2 regions of the Streptomyces sp. NPDC002734 genome follow, and region 1 is predicted to be linked to the other one. Evidence: riboswitches for the same ligand, from Rfam matches in the RefSeq annotation. Region 1 holds a riboswitch; the other holds the start of a gene.
The links. A riboswitch is a leader RNA that binds a small molecule or an ion and turns the genes downstream of it on or off. The one in region 1 is predicted to bind cyclic di-AMP.

Region 1 (4,204 bases):
GCCTCTGAGGCAAAGGATTTGCCCTGGAGGCAAGAGAGTGGCTGAATGGTGACATGCCCGCCGCAGCACAGGCGCCCGGCCCCGGGCCGGGAGACCTTCCCAGCGTAGCCCCGACGCTCCGCGCACTCCGGCACCGGACCGGCCTCACCCTCGAGGCCGCCGCCCGGGCCGCCGACCTCTCCCCGGCCCACCTCTCCCGCCTGGAGACCGGCCACCGTCAGCCGTCCCTGCCCGTCCTCCTCGGGCTCGCCCGCGTCTACGGCACCACCGTCTCGGAACTCCTCGGCGAGACCACCCCCGACCGCGAGGCCGTGGTGCGGGCGTCCGCCGCCGCGGAGACCCGGGCCGGCGGCTGGAGCTACTGGCCCGCCGGGGCGCCGGGACGCGCCATGCAGGCCCTGCGCGTCCGCATCCCGCACAGTGGCGGCCCCCAGGACCAGGTGGTCCGGGTCCACCCGGGGGAGGAGTGGCTGCACGTGCTCGCCGGAGCCCTCCGCCTCCACCTGGGCGACACGTCCCACGTGCTCGGCCCCGGCGACAGCGCCCACTTCGACTCGCTCACCCCGCACCGCCTGGCCGCCGAGGGCCCGGACGGCGCCGAGCTCCTGTTCGTCCACACCCTGCTGCAGAGCCCCACGGCCGCCCTCTGCCTCGGACCCGAGGCGCCCGGCGGCCACCCGACCCCGTCCGGAGCGACGTCATGACGAACCCCGAGAAGAACAACGTCCCCGACCGCAGGAACGTCGAGGACAAGTTCCCGCGTGCCCTGTGGATCCGCCTCTTCGTCTACATCGTGGCGGGCCACCTCTTCGCCGGCTTCATCTGGCTGCTCTTCGAGGCGGGCGCCCGCGCGAACTGAGCAGGGGTGCCGGTACGGCCCGGCACAGGGCGAGGGCCCGGCAGCGGACGTCCGCTCCCGGGCCCTCGCCCTGTGTCCTCACGCCTGTGTCCTCATGCCGGCCCCATCAGTCGAGGAGCCGCTCGCGCAGCCGCTCCCGCAGCTCCGGGGTCATGCCCAGTCCCCGCGTCAGGTAGGCGTCGACCCCGCCCCAGGTCTCCTCGATCGTCTCGAACGCCGTCCCCAGGTACTCGGGCCGCGCGTCGAACAGCGGGCTCAGCAGCTCGGTGATCTCCGGCGTGTAGGGATCCGAGGACTCGCCGCCGCGGTGCAGCTTGTAGCGCCGGTGCTTGGCCCCCGACTTCAGGTAGTCCTCCGTGATCGCGTCCCGCTCCACGCCCAGGGCCAGCAGCGTCACCGCGATCGACAGGCCCGCGCGGTCCTTGCCGGCCGAGCAGTGCATCAGGGCCGGTGCGCCCTCCTCGGCCAGCGAGCGCAGCACCCGGGAGTGCTCCTCGGTGCGGGTGAGGACGGTCTGCCGGTACGACGCGATCATGCGCTGCGCCGCGCGGCCGTCGCCCAGCAGGGGCCGCAGCTCGTCCACCCCTCCGCGGCGGACCCGGCGCCAGAACTCGGCGCCGTCGGCCGGGTCGGACAGCGGCAGGCGCACCTCCTGGACCCCGGGCAGCGTGACGTCGGGCCCCTCCAGGCTCCGGTCCGCCTCGTTGCGGAAGTCGAAGATCGTGCGCAGGCCGAGGGAGGCGAGGAAGGCGGCGTCCTCGGCGGTCGCGCTCGCCAGATGGCCGCTGCGGTACAGAACCCCGGGCCTCACCTTGCGGCCGTCCGACGTGGGCATCCCGCCCACGTCGCGAAAGTTGCGCACTCCGGCGAGCTGGGGCTCGGTCGACGGGGCCTGCTGCGTCACGGGGGCTCCTCCCACTCGGCCCCGCCGGCGCGGCATCCGGCGGGTGCGCTCCGACGATACGACACGCGTCCCCAGGACATGGAGGGTGCCGCCGCCCCGGAGCCGTGGTCGCCTCCGCCCGCAGGCCACTCACGCACTGTGCGATTCGGGCAAAAGGGCCTAATGGTGACTTGTCCGGGAAAAGAACAACTCTCCTGCATCGGGGGGCTCGTGGGGTGCGAGTGGGTGAGCAGCCTCATACCGGTGACCGAGCGTCGTCGGTGGCCGTGGTGCAACTGGGCCTCACGGGGCGGGAGTTGCGGGAGGCTCGGCGACTCTCTGTGACCGTTTTGCCCTTAAGTGATCACAAAGAATGCACGTTCGTGGAAATCCGGCGCTTGTCCGGTTGCGCTCCGGTCGCTTACGTTCACCATCCGATCCGGACGGACGCCTAATCCTGCCGCCGCCCGGATCTCTCACACTCACCCGAGTAACCCGAGTACGGCAGGAGCGGGGGACCCACAGGTACACGCCTGTTCCGGTCTCCGGAACGGGCTTGGGGTAAAGCCGCGCACGGCGCGGCCGGGCATCTCCAGCCCGCACCCGACAGCTCACCTCGCAGGCGACGGAGAGGACAACGTCATGCCCGCGAAGCGTCAGCAGCACCGCCGTCCCACCGGCGTCCAGCGCCTCACCCGCTCCATCGCCGTCGCCGGAACGGGCGCCATGGTGCTCGGCCTGCCCCTGATGGGCTCCGCCACCGCCCACGCCGCCGCTCCGCAGAACGCGGCGCAGAGCGTGCCGGCCGCAGCGAAGAAGGCCGTCGGCCAGACCTACACGGTCAAGAAGGGCGACTCCCTCTCGAAGATCGCCGAGAAGAAGAAGGTCGCGGGCGGCTGGAAGAAGCTGTACAAGATCAACCGCGAGGCCGTCGGCGACAACCCGCGCCTGATCAAGCCCGGCACCAAGCTGGACCTCGGCAAGAAGGCGGCCGCCAAGCCCGCCAAGGCCAGGACCGCCGCGAAGGCCGCCCCCGCGAAGCCCGCCGCCCCGAAGACCACGGTCGCCGACGCCGCCGCCACGAGCGGCTACACCGCTCCCGTGGACGCCGCGAGCCTGGGCACCGCCTACCACACGCCCGGCGGCATGTGGTCCAGCGGCTACCACACCGGCTCCGACTTCGTGATCCCCACCGGCACCCCGATCAAGGCGATCGCCGCGGGCACCGTGGTGGCGGCCGGCGACGGCGGCGCCTACGGCAACCAGGTCGTCATCCAGCACGCCGACGGCATGTACTCCCAGTACGCCCACCAGTCGCAGCTGTCCGTCTCCGTCGGGCAGACCGTGACGGTCGGCCAACAGATCGGCCTGTCCGGCGCCACCGGCAACGTGACCGGCCCGCACCTGCACCTCGAGATCCGCACCAGCCCCGACTACGGCTCCGACGTCGACCCGGTGGCCTACCTCAACTCGCACGGGGTCAGCCTCGGCTGACGCCCCTGAGGGACCTGGCGGTCGCACGCGAACCGAGGGCCGCACCCCCCGCCGGGGTGCGGTCCTCGGTGTGTTCGGGCCCTCACACGTGGTATTTCTCACCCGCCGTCAACCCCTCCCTACGGTCGCGTAGCTCACAACCGAAGGAGGAGGATGCCTCGATGTGGCAGACGATTCGAAGAATGACAGAAGAACAGTGATCGGGTCGGTCGGGTCGTACGTGGCCGTCGGGGACAGCTTCACCGAGGGCGTCGGGGACCCCGGGCCCGACGGGACGTTCGTCGGCTGGGCCGACCGCCTCGCGGTCCTCCTCGCCGACCGCAGGCCGGAGGGCGACTTCCGCTACGCCAACCTCGCCGTGCGCGGGAAGCTCCTCGACCAGGTCGCCGCCGACCAGGTCCCCCAGGTCCGTGACCTCGCCCCCGACCTGGTGTCCATCTGCGCCGGCGGCAACGACATCCTGCGGCCCGGCACCGACCCCGACGACGTCGCCGAGCGCTTCGAGAAGGCCGTCGCGGAGCTCGCCTCCGCGGCCGGGACCGTCCTCGTCGCGACCGGCTTCGACACCCGGGGCGTCCCCGTCCTCAAGCACCTGCGCGGGAAGATCGCCACGTACAACGGGCACGTCCGCGCCATCGCCGACCGGTACGGCTGCCCGGTGCTGGACCTGTGGTCCCTGCGCAGCGTCCAGGACCGCCGCGCCTGGGACAGCGACCGCCTGCACCTCTCCGCCGAGGGGCACACCCGGGTGGCGCTGCGGGCCGGCCAGGTCCTCGGTCTCGAGGTCCCCGCCGACCCGGAGCAGCCCTGGCCCCCGCGCCCCCAGCGCGGCGTGCTCGAGGTCCGCCTCGACGACGTCCACTGGGCGCGGGAGCACCTGGTGCCGTGGATCGGGCGCCGCCTGCGCGGCGAGTCCTCGGGCGACACGATCGTCGCCAAGGGGCAGCTGGCGCTGGACGACCTCAAGT
Region 2 (4,204 bases), on a different contig from region 1:
GGTGCGACGGCTGATGGTGGAGGGAGGCGGCAGCGTCCACACCCAGCTGCTGCGCCTCGGACTCGCCGACGAGCTCCAGCTGGCGCTGGCCCCGCTGCTGGTCGGCGAACCGGACGCGCCGCGGCTCTTCGGCCCGGGTGGCTATCCGCCGGGCCGCCTGCGGCTGGAGGAGACCCGGCCGGTGGGCGATGTGGTGCTCGCCCGCTACCGGCCGGTCGCCCCGGGCGCCGGCCCCTCGGTCTCCGCCGCCGACCGGTACTGGCTGGGCCTCGCCTGCGACCTGGCCGAGGAGTGCCCGCCGTCCCGCACCGCGTTCAGCGTGGGCGCGGTGGTGGTGGCCGAGGACGGGACCGAGCTGGCCCGCGGCCACTCCCGGGAGGGGGGCGACCCGGTGGTCCACGCGGAGGAGGCGGCGCTCGCCAAGATCGACCCGGCCGACCCGCGGCTGCCCGGGGCCACCGTCTACAGCAGCCTGGAGCCCTGTGCCCGCCGTGCCTCCCGGCCGGCCCCGTGCGCGCGGCTGATCCTCGACGCGGGGGTGCGGCGGGTGGTCACCGCCTGGCGGGAGCCCGACACCTTCGTGGCGGCCGCGGACGGCAGCGGGGTGCTGGCGGCGGGCGGCGTCCGGGTGGTGCTGCTGCCCGAGTACGAGGAGCGTGCCGTGCGGCCCAACCGCCACCTGTCCGGCGGGGCGACGTGAACCGATTCGCTTTTCCCCCGCGCCATGTCGTACAGTGAAGACACAACGACGCGGGGTGGAGCAGCTCGGTAGCTCGCTGGGCTCATAACCCAGAGGTCGCAGGTTCAAATCCTGTCCCCGCTACTGAAGACTCAGGGCCGGAATCCTTTCAAGGATTCCGGCCCTGAGTGTTTGTGTCGTGCTCTCCTTCCTCCGCTTCATCCGCCCGGAGGCCAGCGGTCGCCGCTTTCGCCCGGGCGCGGAACGATGGTCTCCATGCTGAGGCGAGGCGGACCGGTGGATCCGGAGATCGAGGAGGCCCTCGGGTCCGGCCGCCGGTGGTTCCACTACGCCCGCATGGTGCTGCGGGTGCTGCCGTTCATCGCCCTGGTACTCGGCCTGGTCTACGACGGCCTGACGCCGCCGGACGTGACCCCGGTGCCGTTCTTCGCCGCCGCCCCGCTCATCGCGGCCCCGCTCTACACCCTCCGGGCAACGGTGCTCATCGGACTGCTGGCCACCGGTTGCATCCTCACCATGGAACTGATCCGGGACGCGAACTCGCCGGCGCTGCTGGCCACCGAGCTGTTCACGGTGGTCGTCGTCTCGGTGCTGTCGTGCGTGATGAACACCGCGGTGCACCGGGTCGACCTGCGCCTCGCGTCCGCCCGGCAGATGGCCGAGGCGGCGATGCGAGCCGTGATGCCGCCGCCGCAGCGGCGGATCGGCGCCCTGCGGATCGCCTCGCGGTACGAGGCCGCCCTCCAGGAGGCGAACATCGGCGGCGATCTCTACGCCGTGCACGACACCCCGCACGGGGTGCGGATGGTGCTGGGGGACGTGCGCGGTAAGGGGATGGAGGCCGTGGCCGCGGTCGCGGTCGTCGTCGGCGCCTTCCGCGAGGTGGCGGAACGGGCCGACAGCATCGAGCAGGCCGCGGAACACATGGAACAGGCGGTGGTGCGTGAGCGGGACCGACGGGCGGTGGAGCTGGAGCAGCAGGAGGGCTTTGTGCCGGCGGTGTTCGCCGAGTTCTCCCAGGACGGCCGGAGCGTGTCGATCGTCAACCACGGTCATCCGCCGCCGCTGCTGCTGGAGCCGGGGGCGCCGCCGCGGTTGCTGGACCCGGGGGAGGCCGGGAGTCCGCTCGCCCTCTCGGAGCTCACCGGGCCGCCCCGACCCGGACCGCCCGTTCCGCTGCGGCCGGGCGCCACGGTGCTCTTCTACACCGACGGCCTGACCGAGGCGCGGGACGAGGAAGGTGTGTTCTACGACCCGGTCGCGCGGCTGGAGGGGCGGGACTTCCGAGAGCCGGAGGACCTTCTGCAGTTCCTGTCCGAGGACGTGGCCCTGCACTCCGGGGGAGACGTCGAGGACGACATGGCCCTGCTCGTCGTACGGACCCTGTGACCGGCCGGAACACGGCAGCGGCACCCGGTACGCAGGGGGACCCCGGTGTAACGATCAAGCCAAGGCGGCGGTGGCCGTGTGACCGAAGCCATGTCCGTTTCGCCCTGATGAACCTCCATAGGTTCGGGCCACAGGGTCGGACGATGTGAAGGAACGGCTTGGAAATGAGCCACCGCTTCTATTAACGTTCGATAACGCAGCGCGCGGCTGTCCCAGCCGTCACAAGCGACGGCTCCGTGCGCTCTGCCGAATCCCGTAAGGGAACCGGGGAACCACTTTCCGGGGTGAATCGGGCGTATCTCCGTATACGCGCGTAGGAGACCTTCCCGCTCCGAACCCGTCAGCTAACCCGGTAGGCGAGACGGAAGGAAAGGAGCGCGCCCCCGTGGCGTCCAACCCCCCTGCCCCTGAACTGCCCTTCGTGCCGAGCCAGCGTGCGGCCGCCGACGCGTACGGTCCCGCCGGATTCCCCGGCGAGGGCTCCTTCGAGGAGTGGAACCCCAGCGAGGGGACGGTCTCCAGAGGCCGTCACCGGGTGACCAAGCAGCGGGGCCTGGCCCGCAGTTCCACCGTCCTCGGCGTCGGTGTGATCGCCGCCGTCGGCGCGGGCGGCATGGCCACCGCCGCGCCCGGCAAGGCCCCGGTGCACATCACCATGCCGCAGATGCCGTCGCTGGACCCGGTCACCTCCCTGCTTCCCGGCGGCGACGAGACCGAAACCGCGGCCGCCGAGCAGGCCCCCAGCGTCCTCGGCGAGATGGGCGTGGGCGTCGCCCCGGCCGAGACTCCGTCCTCCGCCGACGCCGGCGAGGCGCTGCGCACCCGCATCATGGCGCAGGCCGCCCAGCAGGAGCAGGAGGCCGAGACGCAGGCCGCGCTGGAGGCCCAGGAGGCCGCCGCCCAGGCCGCCGCCGAGAAGGCGGCCAAGGAGAAGGCGGAGGCGGAGGCCCGTGAGGCCGCCGCCGAGAAGGCCGAGGAGGAGGCCAAGGCCAAGGCCGAGGCCGAGCGCATCGCCAAGCTGGCGGCCAGCTTCGTCTCGCCGGCGTCCTCCTACACGATCACCTCCACGTACATGCAGGCCGGCTCCATGTGGTCCTCCGGCTACCACACGGGCCTGGACCTCGCGGCTCCCACCGGCACGCTGCTGAAGGCCGTCCACACCGGCACCGTCACCGAGGCCGGCTGGGCCGGCTCGTACGGCTACCGGACCATCCTCACCCTCGAGGACGGCACCGAGCTCTGGTACTGCCACCAGTCCTCGATCAACGTCAGCGTCGGCCAGAAGGTGACCACCGGCGACGTCATCGGCCGGGTGGGCGCGACCGGCAACGTCACCGGCCCGCACCTGCACCTCGAGGTGCACCCGGGCGGCGGCGACGGCGTCGACCCGATGGCCTGGATGGCCGCGCGCGGCGTCAACCTCTGACGAACGCCGGTTCCCTCCCCCCGCTTTCGAACAGATGCGGTCGGCCGGCGGCGCGTCGGAATGCGCCGCCGGCCGGACGCGTTGGTGACCGTCATGAGTGAACTGCGCAAGCTGGGTACGTCCGGCCTCGAGGTGTTCCCGCTCGCCCTCGGCGGCAACGTCTTCGGATGGACCGCCGACGAGCGGGAGTCCTTCGCCGTCCTCGACGCGTACACCGCGGCGGGCGGCAACTTCGTCGACACCGCCGACTCGTACTCCGCCTGGGTGGAGGGCAACGAGGGCGGCGAGTCGGAGACCGTCATCGGCAGGTGGCTCAAGGCCCGGGGCAACCGCTCCGAGGTCGTGGTCGCCACCAAGGTGAGCCAGCACCCGCAATACCGCGGGCTGTCCGCCGCCAACATCAGGGCGGCGGCGGAGGCTTCGCTGCGCCGGCTGGGCACCGACCACATCGACCTGTACTACACGCACTTCGACCAGCCCGAAACGCCGGTCGAGGAGATCCTGCTCGCCCTCGACCAACTGGTCCGCGAGGGCAAGGTGCGGGCGATCGGCGCGTCCAACATCACCGCCGAGCGGCTCCAGGAGTCGCTGGACTTCTCCGAGCGCGAGGGCTTCGCCCGCTACGCGGTCATCCAGCCGCACTACAACTTGGTCTCCCGGGACACCTACGAAGGCCGTCTGCGCGATGT

Region 2: it holds a riboswitch for cyclic di-AMP, as region 1 does, so the genes downstream of both, ABT026_RS11140 (M23 family metallopeptidase) here and ABT026_RS16230 (M23 family metallopeptidase) in region 1, are expected to answer to the same signal.

What each region holds. Positions count from the first base shown of each region.
Region 1 is NZ_JBEOVU010000016.1:21,880-26,083, forward strand. Features, by position in the region: gene ABT026_RS16215 (helix-turn-helix domain-containing protein) at 54-704, shown strand; gene ABT026_RS16220 (DUF6126 family protein) at 701-859, shown strand; gene ABT026_RS16225 (tyrosine-protein phosphatase) at 966-1,763, opposite strand; cyclic di-AMP (ydaO/yuaA leader) riboswitch at 2,216-2,380, shown strand; gene ABT026_RS16230 (M23 family metallopeptidase) at 2,385-3,236, shown strand; gene ABT026_RS16235 (SGNH/GDSL hydrolase family protein) at 3,436-4,204, shown strand, end outside.
Region 2 is NZ_JBEOVU010000009.1:183,027-187,230, forward strand. Features, by position in the region: gene ABT026_RS11125 (dihydrofolate reductase family protein) at 1-700, shown strand, start outside; tRNA gene ABT026_RS11130 (tRNA-Met) at 750-823, shown strand; gene ABT026_RS11135 (PP2C family protein-serine/threonine phosphatase) at 956-2,089, shown strand; cyclic di-AMP (ydaO/yuaA leader) riboswitch at 2,324-2,463, shown strand; gene ABT026_RS11140 (M23 family metallopeptidase) at 2,475-3,515, shown strand; gene ABT026_RS11145 (aldo/keto reductase) at 3,609-4,204, shown strand, end outside.